One region of the Ciceribacter thiooxidans genome, then DNA from elsewhere that is predicted to be linked to it. Evidence: predicted binding sites of a transcription regulator. Region 1 holds the regulator's gene; each other region holds the start of a gene.
What was found. Region 1 encodes LexA, which represses DNA repair genes until DNA is damaged. Its sites were predicted from a motif close to TGTTCNNNNTGTGTTCNG; they were not measured.

Region 1 (3,870 bases):
AAAGGCACGGCTCTCGCCACCTTCCGGACCGGCTTTGCCCGGCCTCGACGACTTCTCCTTCTCCGGCTACTTCGGCGGGATCGGCGCCGTCGGCTATTTTCTCGGAGCGCCGACGCATGTCGAAAGATCGGCGGTGAGCGGTACCGGCCCATGGTGGGAGGCCGCCGAGCAGACGCTTCTTATTGTCCGCGACGGCATCACCCAGCGAATCAGGAGAACAGTTCCGGGCGACGCCGGCGGCTTTGCCGCCGCGATCCTCACCGGCGACCGTCGATCGATGTCGGCGGCGACGACCGAGGCATTGCGGCTTTCGGGACTGGCGCACATCACCGCGATTTCCGGCCTCCACATGGCGCTCGCCGCCGGCATCTTCTTTGTCGGCCTGCGCAAGCTGCTCAGCCTCTCGCCGGCGATCGCCCAGTCCTGGCCGATCAAGAAGATCGCTGCCATGGCCGCGCTGGCCGCTGCCTTCCTCTACCTGATGATCTCCGGCTCGCAGGTCTCCGCCATCCGCGCCTTTCTGATGACCGCGATCATGCTGGTTGCCGTCCTGTTCGACCGCCCGGCGATCAGTCTGCGCAACCTCGCACTGGCGGCGATCGTCATTCTCGTTGTTTGGCCATCACAGGTGCTCGGTGCCAGCTTCCAGATGTCGTTTGCCGCCACCGCAGGACTGATTGCCGGCTACGACGGCTGGCGCCGGCGCGCGGCACGGCAATCGCGCTATGCGCCGGACTTTCCCGGCCGGAGGATCCTTTCCTTCCTGTGGAATTTCGCGGCCGGCACCTTCCTGACGTCGCTGATTGGAGGACTGGCGACGGCAATCTTCGCCGTCGCCCATTTCCATCGACTGGCACCTTACGGTCTTGTCGCGAATCTCGCGGCAATGCCGATCATCTCTGTGGTGGTGATGCCGGCGGCACTTGCGGCAATGCTGCTCATGCCGTTCGGCCTCGATATGCCCTTTCTCATCCTCGCAGGCGAGGGGCTTGAGATCGTCATCGTGATCGCGACCACGGTCGCGAGCTGGAGTGAGGGCACGTCCGTCGGACGGCTTGCAGCATGGTTCCTGCCGCTCGCGAGCGTCGGACTGTTGTTACTCACCTTGCTGCACACACGCCTTCGGTGGATCGGCGCTGTCATCCTCGTCGTGGCGATCGGACTTGCGATCCTCCTGCCGCCGGAAGACACTGCCGACCTCATCGTCTCGGAGGACGGACGCCTGGCGGGTCTGCCCGGCCCGGACGGCAGGACGATCGCGACGAACCGCAACAAACCGTCGGACTTCCTCTTCTCACAATGGCAGCACGCGCTTGCGCGTCCGGATCATCTCGGCCCGCTCCGCAGCGAGGACGGTGCCGTCGCCGGCACTCGGGCGGAGGGAGCGGACCGGTTGTCCGTCGAACAGATAAGGACCGTTCGCGAGATGATGCGGCGACAGTTCGCAGCGTCACCCTCCGGCCGATTTCTCTGTACGGGAAAAGTCTGGTGCATCGTCCGGCTGTCGAAAGGGTGGCGGATCGCCACCGTCGAGGACCCGGCACTTCTCGGCGCCGCCTGCGATACTGCCGATTTCGTGATCACGCCGCGCCGTTCACCTTTCGGTAGCTGTCGCTCCGGCGCGAATATGATCGATGCGGAAGTGCTGCGCCGCACGGGCGCAACCGAGTTCTATCTTGGAAATCACGACGATCGGGATATCCGTCAGCGCACCGCATACACCACTCTCGACAGGCCGTGGCAGCGGCATCGACTTTACGACTGGCGGACCGACAGCTTCGCCGACGGGGAGCCCGCAGCGGGTGCGAACGCCGCAAAGGTCAGTGATAGCGGCGGATAAGTCCGACGAGCTTGCCCTGAATCTTCACACGATCAGGGCCGAAGATGCGCGTCTCATAAGCCGGGTTCGCTGCCTCGAGCGCGATCGAATCGCCCCGGCGGCGGAAGCGTTTCAGCGTCGCTTCCTCGTCGTCCACGAGTGCCACCACGATGTCGCCGGGCGTTGCGTTGCTGGCGTTGCGGATGATGACCGTGTCGCCGTCGAGAATGCCGGCCTCGATCATCGAATCACCCTTGACCTCGAGCGCATAGTGCTCGCCCGATCCGAGCATCTCCGCCGGGATGGTGATTTCGTGGGTGTTGTGCTGGATTGCCGAGATCGGCACGCCGGCCGCGATCCGGCCCATGACCGGGACGGCGACCGAATTCGAACGCTCTTCCGCGGGCGGCTTGGCCGCAGGGGCAGGTTGGCCCTTCCCAAGGCTTCCCTCGATCACGCTCGGGGAGAAACCCCGGCGCGGTTGCAGGCTGGACGAATAGGCCTCCGGCAGCCTGATGACTTCCAGCGCCCGCGCCCGGTTCGGCAGCCGCCGGATGAAACCGCGCTCTTCAAGCGCCGTGATCAGGCGGTGGATACCGGATTTCGATGCGAGGTCGAGCGCATCCTTCATCTCGTCGAAAGACGGTGGCACGCCCGATTCCTTCATCCGTTCGTGAATGAAGAGAAGCAGTTCCTGTTGCTTGCGCGTCAACATGTCCAGAGCCCCGTCGTGTGAAACAAATCCAGAACATACACTATCTGTTCCATATGTGTTCCGCAAGTCCCTAAATATTGGTAAGCAGTTGGCCGTTCGGTGGAATTTTCGCCTGCGTTCGCATCCCGGCGAACGCCGATGGGATGAGGCCGCAGCCGCCTTGCAAAGCGCCCGCAAATCGCGCAAACCAGACGCGGTCGACAAGGAGGGCGCGGGATGTCCACTGCCATGGAGACGCCGCGCGGCGTCGATCACATCGTTCTGCCGGTGCACGGGCTGAAGCCCGCACGCGAACGGCTCGGGGCGCTGGGTTTTACGGTCGCCGCCGATGCGCTGCATCCCTTCGGCACTGAGAACGCCTGCGTCTTCTTCTCCGACAAGACCTATCTTGAGCCGCTTGCGGTGGCGAGTCGCGAGACGTGCGAAGAGGCCGTCCGCAAGGGCAATGTCTTCGTCGCCCGGGATCGCGCCTTCCGTTTCCGCGCGTCGGACGGTGAGGGGTTGTCGGGGGTCGCGGTTGCCTCAACGGATGCGGCGGCGGACCACGAGGTCTATGTCGAGCACGGCCTGTCGGCTGGCGAAATCCTGCATTTCTCGCGGCCGCTGAGATTGCCGGATGGCACCGAGGCAACGGCCTCGTTCAGGCTTGCATTCGCCGCCGACCTGCGCGCGCCCGATTTTCTCCTCTTCTCCTGCGAACGAGCCAATCCGCTACCGGCGGATCGCGCCGCGCTGGAACGCCACGAGAACGGTGTGACGGGCATCTCCGCCGTCGTGCTCACCGAAGAAAATCCCTCCGACTTCCAGGAGATGCTGGAGACCGTCTTCCACCAGCGTGAGATCGAGGCGCATTCCTTCGGCATCGTCGTGCCTTCGGTAAACGCGAAGATCGAGGTGCTGACGCCCGCCGGCCTTGCGGGCTATTTCGGGCTCGACGCGCGAAATGCCGGCCGCGGCCTCGTCGGTGCGGCGATCGTCTTCCGGACCGGGGATATCGGCGTGACAGAACGCCTGCTGGCTGCTAATGGCGTTCGCCATACACGCAAGGATGGCCGCCTGATCGTACCGTGTGAAGCGGGGCAGGGCGCGCATTTCGTTTTCCAGGAGGAATAATGAGCACTTCGACCAATTCCGAAGTCGTCGTCGGCGAAGGTAGCACGAAGGTCGTCTTCTCCAATTCCAGGCGTTTCTCGTTGATCGCCGGTCCCTGCCAGATGGAGAGTCGCGATCATGCCTTCATGATCGCCGGAAGGCTCTCCGAGCTCTGCCGCGAGCTCGGCGTGGGCCTCGTCTACAAGTCGTCCTTCGACAAGGCGAACCGCACCTCGCTGTCCGC
Region 2 (3,870 bases), 390 kb from region 1:
CGCCGTGGATATCGTCGTTTCCGACGTCGTTATGCCGGAGATGGACGGACCGACGCTGCTTCGGGAACTGCGCAAGAAATATCCGGACCTGAAGTTCATCTTCGTCTCCGGCTATGCGGAGGACGCGTTCGCCCGCAACCTGCCGGCCGACGCCAAGTTCGGCTTCCTGCCGAAGCCGTTCTCGCTGAAGCAGCTCGCCGTCGCCGTTCGCGAGATGCTCGACGGGGACAACTGATCCGGCACCGGGCCGCAACCGGCCCGGCACGCCGAGGGGACCGCCCGGCGGCGGTCCGATAGCCGAGGTGTTCAGGTATTACTGCGACAGTGATACTTACGTTACGGAATAGAGGTTACGTAGCGTAATGCCGTTTCCCGCGACGCTCAGTCGTTCATCGCGACGGCGATTTCCGCGGCAAGGCGGGCATTGTTCTCGACCAGCGCGATATTGGTCTTCAGGCTGCGGCCGGCCGTCAGGTGGAAGATATTGTCGAGCAGGAACGGCGTGACGGCCTTGCCGGTCACCTCTTCGCGCTCGGCATTGGCGAGTGCGCGGCCGATATAGATCTCCATCTCTTCGCGCGGGATCTCATGTTCCTCCGCCACGGGATTGGCGATCAGGATACCGCCCTCGATGCCGAGTTGTTCGCGCATCCGCTGGAAATTGGCGATGGCCGCCGGACTGGAGAGCGAGAGCGGGCTGCGCAGCCCGGAATTGCGCGACCAGAAAGCCGGGAATTCCTCGCTGTCGTAGGTGACGACCGGAACGCCGCGGGTTTCCAGGAATTCGAGCGTCTTCGGGATATCGAGGATCGCCTTCGGGCCGGCCGAAACGACGATCACCGGTGTACGCGCGAGTTCCTCGAGGTCGGCGGAGATGTCGAGGCTTTCCTCGGCGCCGCGGTGAACGCCGCCGATGCCGCCGGTGGCGAAGACCGAGATGCCGGCGCGGCTTGCAGCGATCATGGTTGCTGCGACGGTGGTTGCGCCGCTGCGGCGTTCGGCGAGCGCAAAGGCGATATCGGCGCGCGAGAGCTTCATGACGCCGGTCATCTGCGCAAGGGCCGCAATCTGGGCGTCTTCAAGGCCGATGTGCAGGATGCCGTCGATGACGGCGATCGTCGCCGGTACGGCGCCCTGTTCGCGAATGATGGCTTCGACGCTGCGCGCCATCTCCAGATTGCCGGGGAAGGGCATGCCATGGGTGATGATCGTCGATTCCAGCGCCACGATCGGCGCACCGCGAACCTTGGCGGCGGCAACTTCCTTCGAATAGACGATCGGCAGCAGGGGCGAAATGGCTTTGGTCATGGGAGCTTCCGGGTTTCGAGACTGCAGGTCATGACAGGATTTCTGCGTCCGGCACAAGGGGCATATACGAATTGGCGAGATCGCGGGAGAGGTTTTCCGCGGTCGCATGGGGCGAGCGCAGCGTGATGGCTGCAAGTGCTGCTCCGTGTCGCAGAGCTTCGCCGAGCCCCAGGCCTTCAATGCGTGCGGAGATGACGCCGGACGCGAAGGCATCGCCGGCGCCGGTGACGTCGACCACGGTTTCGAGCCGCGGCGGCGACAAGCTCGCTGTTCCTGTCTCGTCGAATGCGACGACGGTCCCGGCGCCGCAAGTGACGACGCCGCCCTTGAGGCCCTTTACCCGCAGAAGCGCGGGCCAGCCGGCGGGATCATCGGGGCGGGCGCCGGTGAGAGCCTCGGCCTCCGCCGCGTTCATGAACAGCATCTCGAGACCGGCAAGGCTGGGCAGGAGACGCACGACCTTGGCCGGGGAGATCGCGATTGCGAAGACCGGCAGGCCGCGGGTCCCCGCTTCGGCGGCGAGCGCCGTCAGCGTCTCCGCCGGCAGATTGGCATCGCAGAGGACGTGTCGCGCCTCTGCAAGCGCGGCACGGAAGGAGAGGGTGCGGGTGCGGCGCGGTCCGAAGAGGTCGTAGAGCTCCATGTCGGCGAGGGCGATGACGAGGTTGCCGTCCGCTTCAAGGATCGCCGTGTAGCTCGGCGTGGCGCGATCGAGGAAGACGATCGGGCAATCGTCGATGCCGACGCGGAGGGCTTCGGCCGAGACGGCCATGCCGGCCGCGTCACCTCCGCGCGGCGCGATCAGCCTGACCTCGTGGCCGAGCCGGGTGAGATTGCGGGCGGCATTGAAGCCGCCGCCGCCCGGCTCCTCGAACCATCGGCCAGGATTGCTCGCGCCCATCGCGGTCGCGCCGGCGATCCGGCCACGACGGTCGATATGGGCGCCGCCGATGACGAGAAGGGAACCGCTCATGCGCTCTTCCCGCAACATTGCGGGCGTGACGAATCGCAAGCCGCCGCTAGTGTGGCGAAAGCGCGGCGCAGCGATCCTGCTTTCACCCGGCCCACAGCGCGAAACATAATGTGAACGTGTCGCGAAGTCGCAAGTCTATTCAGCAGGTTGAACAGGGGTTGCCAGATGAGAACAAAACGTGTACGCATGGACCGTCGGCTGCTTCATTGCCTATGCGGCTTCAATAACCTAAAGGTGGATCGAATGGCACAAAATTCTTTGCGGCTCGTAGAGGACAAATCGGTGGACAAAAGCAAGGCACTTGAAGCGGCACTTTCGCAGATCGAGCGGAATTTCGGCAAAGGGTCGATCATGAAGCTCGGCACGAACGAGAGCGTGGTCGAGATCGATACGGTTTCCACCGGGTCGCTGAGCCTCGATATCGCACTCGGGATCGGTGGTCTGCCGAAGGGACGCATCGTCGAGATTTACGGTCCTGAAAGCTCGGGCAAGACGACGCTCGCACTGCAGACGATCGCCGAATCGCAGAAGAAGGGCGGCATTTGCGCCTTCGTCGACGCCGAGCACGCGCTCGATCCGGTCTATGCCCGCAAGCTCGGGGTCGATCTGCAGAACCTCCTGATCTCGCAGCCGGACACCGGCGAACAGGCGCTCGAAATCACCGACACGCTGGTGCGCTCCGGCGCGATCGACGTGCTCGTGGTCGACTCGGTCGCAGCACTCACGCCGCGCGCCGAAATCGAGGGCGAGATGGGCGACAGCCTGCCGGGCATGCAGGCCCGCCTGATGAGCCAGGCGCTGCGCAAGCTCACGGCCTCGATCTCGCGTTCGAACTGCATGGTCATCTTCATCAACCAGATCCGCATGAAGATCGGCGTGATGTTCGGCTCCCCGGAAACGACGACCGGCGGCAATGCGCTCAAGTTCTATGCCTCCGTTCGCCTCGACATCCGCCGCATCGGCGCCGTCAAGGAGCGCGAGGAGGTCGTCGGCAACCAGACCCGCGTGAAGGTCGTCAAGAACAAGATGGCACCGCCCTTCAAGCAGGTCGAATTCGACATCATGTACGGCGAGGGCGTCTCCAAGACCGGCGAGCTCGTCGACCTCGGCGTGAAGGCCGGGATCGTCGAGAAATCCGGTGCCTGGTTCTCCTATAACAGCCAGCGGCTCGGTCAGGGACGCGAGAACGCCAAGGCTTTCCTGCGGGACAATCCGGAGCTCGCCCAGGAGATCGAGATGGCGCTGCGCCAGAACGCCGGGCTGATCGCCGATCGCTTCCTGCAGAACGGCGGTCCGGACGCCGGCGACGGCGATGGCTCCGCGGACATGTGATCCGCAATCATTTCGATGACCGACAGAGCGCCGGTCCGATATCGGAAGATGTCGGGCCGGTTTTTTTCCGTGCGGCTGGACAGTGCCGGTCACGGACGATAAAAGCCTTTGGTTTTTAGGCTTTGGCCGGCATCCGGCAGCAATGAAGGGCGTGACATGAGCGGCGTAAATGACATCCGGTCGACTTTTCTCGATTACTTCAAGGCGAATGGCCATGAAGCCGTGTCATCGAGCCCGCTCGTGCCGCAGAACGACCC
Region 3 (3,870 bases), 1.8 Mb from region 1:
CGCGTCGAAAGCATGCGTGCGGCGAGAAAAACGGTCAGGATCGCCCCGGAGACGAGCGTAAGCGAAATCGTGAAAACGGCAGCAGCCGCGAAGACGCAAATACCGGCGAGAGCGAGGCCAATGGTGCGAAGGTTTTGCATGGTCGAAGTCCTTTCTTGAGTAAGGTGGTCCTTTCACCCCCGAATTGCAAGGTTTCTTGACGTTCGATCGTCTTGCATGCTCCGACAAAGCTTGGCACAAGTGCGCCCATGAGCTTTTCTTCCTCTGCCAGTCTTTCTGTACGGTTGCGCCGCTCCGTTTTGAGCGTTCCTGCCATCAATCCGCGAGCACTCGCCAAGGTTCCGGATCTCGACTGCGATGTGGTGATCTTCGACCTTGAAGATTCGGTCGCTCCGGAGAAGAAAGGAGAGGCGCGCGCGAATCTTCGGCGCTTCTTTGCCGACACGTCGCCCTTGCACGGCAAGGAATGCATCATCCGGATCAACGGTCACGATAGCGGGTTCGCTGATGACGATATGGCGACGGTCATCGCTTGCCGCCCCCATGCTGTGTTGTTGCCGAAGGTTGACGGCCCACAGGACGTGGAACGGGTGGCCGATCTATTGGCCGAGGCCGACGCGCCGGAGGGCTTGCGCATATGGGCCATGATGGAAACGCCGCTCGGCGTCCTCAATGCGGCCGCGATTGCGCGAACCGGCCGAACCGATGGGGCGCGGCTTGACTGCCTGGTGGTCGGCCTCAACGATCTGCGCAAGGCAACGGGTGTGCCGGCTGGGTCCGGTCGGACTTTTCTTGTGCCCTGGCTGATGCAGGTGGTTCTGGCGGCGCGAGCCTTCGGACTGGACGTAATCGACAGCGTCAGCAATGATTTCAGCGATATTGCCGCGTTCGAAGCCGAGTGCCGGCAGGGGCGGTCCATGGGCTTCGATGGAAAAATGTTGATCCACCCTGCCCAGATCGAGCCGGCGAACCGGTACTTCGGTCCGAGCGCGGAAGAGATTGCCGAGGCGCAAGCAATTGCCGAGGCCTTCGCTGCTCCGGCGGCGGCTGGACTCAACGTCGTAAACAGCAACGGCCGGATGATCGAACGGCTGCATCTCGATCAGGCCGAGCGGTTGTTGACCAAGGCAAGAATTATCCAGGACAGGAAAGGCAATTCGGCATGAGAGTTTATCGATTTCTCACAGGACCAGACGATGCATCGTTTTGCCACCGGGTGACCGATGCATTGAACAAGGGCTGGGAGTTGCATGGTGCACCGAGCCTCTCCTTCAATACCGCTACGAACCAGATGTACTGTGGACAGGCGGTGGTGAAGACGGTGCATGGAAAGGATTACGACCCGAGCATGAAGCTCGGCGAGCAATAAAGAAAAGGCCCCGTGATCGGGGCCTTTTCTTTGAAGACTAGACTTTCGTCAGCCGTTGGCGGCAGCGTCTTCGGCGCTTTCCTCGATGCGGGCCATGTCGTCGTCACTCAGGCCGAAGTGATGCCCGATCTCGTGGATCAGCACATGGGTGATGATGTCGCCCAGTGTTTCGTCGTTTTCCGCCCAATAGTCGAGAATCGGACGGCGATAGAGCATGATGCGGTTCGGCATCTCGCCGGTTTCCATGGTGAAACGCTCGGAAATGCCGCGGCCTTCGAAGAGGCCCAGAAGATCGAAAGGAGTTTCGAGCGCCATATCCTCGAAGACTTCGTCGGTCGGAAAGTCGGCGATCTCAATGGTTAGGTTGTCGGTAAGTGCACGGAATTCTTCCGGCAGATGACTATAGGCTTCGATCGCCAGTGATTCAAACGTGCTGATCGTTGGTGCGTGGCGTTCACGCCAATCTTCGGTCTGATCCATCCGGGCCATCGGAACTCCCTTGTCTGTCCGTCATATAGGACCTTTGCCGGCACTTTTCGAGGGAAAATCCGGACGAGGAATAAATTCTTATGAAATGCGGTTGACTCTTTATTGAAGCTCTGGAATCCATAAGAACATATAGAGAACAAAAATGGAGTTGGACGTCATGGCTGAGAAGGCTGTGGCGCGGGAGACGCTCTTTGCCCTGCGTCAGACCATCGCCCGTATCGAGGGACGCACCGTGGTCGATCTGCACGTCGCTGACAGGGAACCAGAGGCGGCCGGACTTGCAGTGCGGGCCTCCGGGAGAGACGGCATGCAGATATTGCCGATCGGCCCTCAGGCACTGGATGGTCCGATGGAAGGTGGACTGCCCCTTGATGCCATGACCGAGATCCGCAGCGACCGGTTGGGAGATGCCGCCGCCGCAAGTGGCTTCATGCTGGCACTTTCCACTCGTCTTCTGATGCATTCCTCTTCCGGCGCAGGACCGGCCCGCATTCTCTGGATTGGCGATGAGGCCGTCGCTCGGGAAGCCGGTCTTCCCCATGCTGCCGGTCTTCAGGATTACGGACTTGATCCGCGGCATCTCCTGTATGCCAGACCAAGGCGCATCGAGGATGGACTCTGGTTTGCCGAGGCAGGTCTTGCAAGCGGCGTCTTCTGTGCCGTCATTCTGGAAGTTTGCGGCAATCCTCGTCGTTTCGGCCTGACGGAAAGCCGCCGCCTTAGTCTCAAGGCGCACTCCACTGGCCGACCCCTCTTGCTGTTGCGGCAGGGAGGGGAGGAAGAGGCCGGCAGTACCGTCTTTCGCATCCGCATCCGCTCGTCATCGGCGCAATCCCGTCGCCTTCCAGATGGTTCCGTGCTCGGCGGCAGCATCGCCAATCCCGTTTTCCAGGTCACTCTGGAAAAGAGCCGGCTTCCGGCACCTGTCGATATCCATCTGGAGTGGAGCCCCCATGACCGTCTGTTTTCCCTTGCCACCCTCCTCCCTGTTCCAGCAGACAACAAGCAGACGAATTCTGGCGCTGTTCTTTCCCCATCTGCCGACGGACAGGATCGCACGTCGTTACTGGGGAGCGTCGTGGCGCTCGACAGGGCGTCCTGACCATCCACCTCTCGTTTGCACAGGACGGATGAAGAATGCCATGCGGTTGACGGCTGTCGACGAGACTGGCGTCGCAACGGGGCTAAAACGCGGGCAGGGCCTGGCGGAAGCGCGGGCGGTTTGTCCTGCTCTTGATGCCGTTATCGCCGATGAGGCTGCCGACCGTCGATTCCTGGAAGGAATTGCCGACTGGTGCGATCGTTATACACCCTTGGTCGCCATCGAGGGCAGGGAGGGCCTCTTTCTCGACATCACCGGCTGTTCCCATCTTTTGGGCGGCGAAGAACTGTTGCTGAGAGATATTCTGAAGCGCCTGTTCGAGATGGGGCTTGATGCTCGTGGAGCGATTTCCTCAACGCCCGGGTTGTCCTGGGCGATGGCGCGCTTTGGCGGTAATGGCACTGTCTCCGAAGGGCATGCCAAATCTGTCCCGGCCTCCTTTCCGGTGGCCGCATGCCGGTTGCCGGAGGAGACGGTATTGGCGCTTCGAAAGATGGGGCTCAAGCGGGTCGGGGATCTGCTTGCTGCGCCACGGGCACCGCTTGTTCGTCGCTTCGGTCCCTTGCCATTGCTGCGGCTCGACCAGATGCTCGGCCGGGAAGATGAGCCGATCTCGCCACGTCGCCCGGTTGCGGATCTTTCCGTCGAGCGGTGTCTTGCCGAACCCCTTCAGTGCGAGGAAGTCATACTTCAACTCGTCCAGCGGATGGCTGTGACGCTGAAATCGGAACTCGAGGCACGTTGTCAGGGTGGTCGCCGCTTCGAATTGCTTCTTTTCAGGGTCGATGGAAGAGTCTTCCGGATTGGTGTGGGCAGTTCTGTTCCTCTGCGCGATCCGACAGGCATCGCCGCCCTCTTTTCCGAACGCCTTGTCGCCCTGCATGACGATCTGGATACTGGTTATGGTTTC
Region 4 (3,870 bases), 110 kb from region 1:
CGCCGGTCAGCCCCGAGCCAATCTGCGAGGCGAGGCGGATGCGCTGGCTCTCACCGCCCGAAAGCGTGCCGGAATTGCGCGACATCGAGAGATAGTCGAGCCCGACATCGTTGAGGAAGCGCAGCCGCTCGCGGATCTCCTTGAGGATGCGCACGGCAATCTCGTTCTGCTTGTCGCTGAGCTTCGCCGGCAACGTCTCGAACCAGGCGCCGGCAACACGGATCGACATGCCGGTCACTTCGCCGATGTGCAGGCCGTTGATCTTGACGGCGAGCGCCTCTGGCTTCAACCGGTAGCCCGCGCAGGCCGGGCAGGGGGCCGCCGACATGAACCGCTCGATTTCCTCGCGCGCCCAGGCGCTGTCGGTCTCCTTCCAGCGCCGTTCGAGGTTCGGAACGATCCCCTCGAAGGTCTTGGTCGTCGTGTAGGCGCGCGCGCCGTCGGCATAGTGGAACTCGATCTTCTCTTCCGTGCCGTGCAGGATCGCGCGCTGCGCTTCCTCGCTCAGGTCCGACCAGCGGTTCGAGAGCTTGAAGCCGAAGACCTTGCCGAGGGATTCGAGCGTCTGGTTGTAGTAGGGGGACGACGACTTCGCCCACGGAGCGATCGCCCCGTCGTTCAGCCGCCGCTGTACCTCCGGCACGATCAGCGCCTCGTCGATCTTCTGCTGCGAGCCGAGCCCGTCGCAGGTCGGGCAGGCGCCGAAGGGATTGTTGAAGGAAAAGAGCCGCGGCTCGATCTCCGGAATGGTGAAGCCGGAGACCGGGCAGGCGAACTTTTCGGAAAACATCACCCGCTCATGCGTCTCGTTGAGCGACTTGTTGGCCGAGCCGCCGGCGGCCGTTTCCGAAGCCGGCAGTGGCTTGTCGGCGAACTCGGCGATCGCCAGCCCGTCGGCGAGCTTGAGGCACGTCTCCAGGCTGTCGGCGAGGCGCGTGCCGATGTCGGAGCGCACCACCACGCGGTCGACCACCACGTCGATGTCGTGCTTGTACTTCTTGTCGAGCGCCGGCGCTTCGGCGATCTCGTAGAACTGCCCGTCGATCTTCACGCGCTGGAAGCCGCGCTTCATCAGGTCGGCGAGTTCCTTCTTGTACTCGCCCTTGCGACCGCGGATCATCGGGGCGAGAATGTAGAGGCGCGAACCCTCCTCGAAGGCGAGGATGCGGTCGACCATCTGGGAGACCGTCTGGCTTTCGATCGGCAGGCCCGTCGCCGGCGAATAGGGAACGCCGACGCGTGCGAAGAGCAGACGCATGTAGTCGTAGATCTCTGTCACCGTGCCGACCGTCGAACGCGGATTGCGCGAGGTCGTCTTCTGCTCGATGGAGATCGCCGGCGAAAGCCCGTCGATCTGGTCGACATCCGGCTTCTGCATCATCTCGAGGAACTGGCGGGCGTAGGCCGAGAGGCTCTCGACGTAGCGGCGCTGCCCCTCGGCATAGATGGTGTCGAAGGCGAGCGACGACTTGCCCGAGCCGGAAAGCCCGGTCATCACGATCAGGCTGTTGCGCGGCAGATCGAGATCGATGCCCTTCAGGTTGTGCTCGCGGGCGCCGCGGATGGAAATGGTCTTCAGTTCACTCATGGACAAGGCTCGCTTGGAGAAGGACAGTCCTTATTTAGTGATCGCTGTGCCCCTGTCGAGACGCAACAGGACGTCACGGGTCACATTTCGAGTCGGTTGACAGGATCATAGACAATCACTAGAACAAATAAAGAACATTTTTCGTTGTGGATTAACGGTTAAGACTTTCCATCGGGACCCGCGATTGGTTTAAGGTGGCGGAAATCGACAAATGCGGGTGCGGCCGGTCCGGTGCCCTCTCTTCCCAAGGTGTGTGTTATGGCTGGTAGCGTGAACAAGGTAATTCTGATCGGGAATCTCGGCGCGGATCCGGAAATCCGCCGGACCCAGGACGGCCGTCCGATCGCCAACCTGCGCATTGCGACGTCGGAAACTTGGCGCGACCGCAACACCGGTGAGCGCAAGGAAAAGACCGAGTGGCACACCGTCGTGATCTTCAATGAAGGTCTCTGCAAGGTGGCTGAACAGTATCTGAAGAAGGGCTCGACGGTCTACATCGAAGGCCAGCTGCAGACCCGCAAGTGGCAGGACCAGAGCGGCAACGACCGCTATTCGACCGAAGTCGTGCTGCAGGGCTTCAACTCCAACCTGACCATGCTCGGCGGTCGCGGCGAGGGCGGTGGCGCCTCGCGCGGTGGCAACGACTTCGGCGGCGGCTACGGCGACGATTACAACCAGCCGTCCCGTGCGCCGGCCCGCACCGGCAACCAGGCGGGCGGCGGCGGCAACTTCTCGCGCGATCTGGACGACGACATCCCGTTCTGATTCCGGGGGGCGTCGGCCAGCCGCGCGCCATATCTTCTCGTTGATCCGAAAGGGGGCTTTCGATGGGTGAGACAAAGACGGATACCGGACCCGCGACCTGGCGCATCGTGCTCGCGGCGCTGCTCGATTTCTTCACCGCCTTTTTCGTGCTCGGGTTTCTGATCGCCTCGGTGACCGACGGTCGCACGGAGGGCGGTTTCCAGCTGAACGGCCTGCCGGCCTTCGTGCTGTTCGCGCTGATCGTCGTCTATTTCATCGTGTTCAACCGGTATCTCGGCGGGACGATCTGGAAGCGCATCCTGAAGGCGCAGCGCTGACCTGAGCGGTACTTCCGCGGGTTACTCGCGTCGCGCCTCACATCTTGTCCTCCTCTGGCAGAATCGGTATTGCTGCCGGCGGCGATCCTCGCCCACAAGGCTCCGAGAGAAAGTCCATGCGCCTCATCCGTTAGCGACCTTGACCATGAAAACCGTTGCACGTCGCCGCCGGCCTTTTGCCGAGCTGCGCTCGTGTGTTTTCCTGGATCAGCGTCCGGTTCCCGGCGCCCGACACGGCGCGGCGAACCGCACTATCGGATACATCATCATGGAAGAACTGGATTACGGCCGCGCCGCGCGCGGCATCATTCGCTCGGGCATCTTCGAGCTCGGCTACGCAATCGAAGGGCAGGGGCTGCCGCTGCTCGTCGTCGGCAGCAGCCTCTATTATGCGCGGACCTTCTCGCCCGGCCTTCGCCGCTCGGTCCGCCTCCACTTTGTCGACCACCGCTGCTTCGCCCGTCCGCTCGGACCGGTGGAGGCTGGCGACTTCGCTTTCGACCGGATCATCGACGACATCGAACTGGCGCGGCAGGCCTTCGGGCTGGAGCGCTTCGCCGTTCTCGGGCATTCGGGCCACGGCTACATGGCACTCGAATATGCGCGCCAGTTTCCCGACCGCGTGTCCCACGTTGTGCTCGCGGGCACCGGCCCGAACCAGGGTGCAGAGCTCGCTGAGTGGGCGGAACGGCGCTGGGAGGCGGAAGCCTCGCCCGAGCGCAAGCTGATCTTCGACCGGGAGATGGCGAAGCTCGCCGGTGACATCGCCGCCCATCCTCACGAGCGCTTCAAGCACCTGCTGATCCGGCTTGGCGCACGCAGCTGGTTCGATCCCGGTTTCGATGCGCGTCCGCTATGGGACGGGGTCTGGATCAACGACATCGGCTTCGATCATCTGTGGGGCGAGGTGTTCCGTGACATCGACATGCACGCGCTCGCCCGTGGCGTCACGGCACCGGTACTCCTCGCCCTCGGGCGCTTCGACTACCTCATCTCGCCGCCCGCGGCATGGGAGCCGTTCCGGGGCGATTTCGCCCAGCTGACGATCGAGATGTTCGAACGCAGCGGACACACCATGCAGTTCGAGGAAAGCGAACGCTTCGACGCGGTGCTCCTCGAATTCCTGCACCGTAGCTGAGAGAGCAGGCGCCGGCGGCAACGCCGGCGTCTCACCCGGCGAAGGCCGATTTGATCCCGTCG

Region 2: the regulator LexA is predicted to act here: its motif matches at 2,381-2,398, upstream of recA (recombinase RecA).
Region 3: the regulator LexA is predicted to act here: its motif matches at 1,980-1,997, upstream of H4I97_RS24580 (ImuA family protein).
Region 4: the regulator LexA is predicted to act here: its motif matches at 1,708-1,725, upstream of uvrA (excinuclease ABC subunit UvrA).

Annotation. Positions count from the first base shown of each region.
Region 1 is NZ_CP059896.1:1,703,930-1,707,799, reverse strand. Features, by position in the region: gene H4I97_RS08085 (ComEC/Rec2 family competence protein) at 1-1,840, shown strand, start outside; gene lexA (transcriptional repressor LexA) at 1,821-2,534, opposite strand; gene H4I97_RS08075 (VOC family protein) at 2,751-3,647, shown strand; gene kdsA (3-deoxy-8-phosphooctulonate synthase) at 3,647-3,870, shown strand, end outside.
Region 2 is NZ_CP059896.1:1,315,199-1,319,068, forward strand. Features, by position in the region: gene cckA (cell cycle histidine kinase CckA) at 1-235, shown strand, start outside; gene H4I97_RS06135 (pseudouridine-5'-phosphate glycosidase) at 382-1,308, opposite strand; gene H4I97_RS06140 (carbohydrate kinase family protein) at 1,337-2,281, opposite strand; gene recA (recombinase RecA) at 2,525-3,613, shown strand; gene alaS (alanine--tRNA ligase) at 3,770-3,870, shown strand, end outside.
Region 3 is NZ_CP059896.1:3,602,752-3,606,621, forward strand. Features, by position in the region: gene H4I97_RS17805 (hypothetical protein) at 1-140, opposite strand, end outside; gene H4I97_RS17810 (HpcH/HpaI aldolase/citrate lyase family protein) at 249-1,166, shown strand; gene H4I97_RS17815 (DUF1737 domain-containing protein) at 1,163-1,369, shown strand; gene H4I97_RS17820 (metallopeptidase family protein) at 1,418-1,858, opposite strand; gene H4I97_RS24580 (ImuA family protein) at 2,016-2,960, shown strand; gene H4I97_RS17825 (Y-family DNA polymerase) at 3,001-3,870, shown strand, end outside.
Region 4 is NZ_CP059896.1:1,593,210-1,597,079, reverse strand. Features, by position in the region: gene uvrA (excinuclease ABC subunit UvrA) at 1-1,588, opposite strand, end outside; gene H4I97_RS07580 (single-stranded DNA-binding protein) at 1,847-2,353, shown strand; gene H4I97_RS07575 (hypothetical protein) at 2,416-2,670, shown strand; gene H4I97_RS07570 (alpha/beta fold hydrolase) at 2,939-3,808, shown strand; gene H4I97_RS07565 (MarC family protein) at 3,840-3,870, opposite strand, start outside.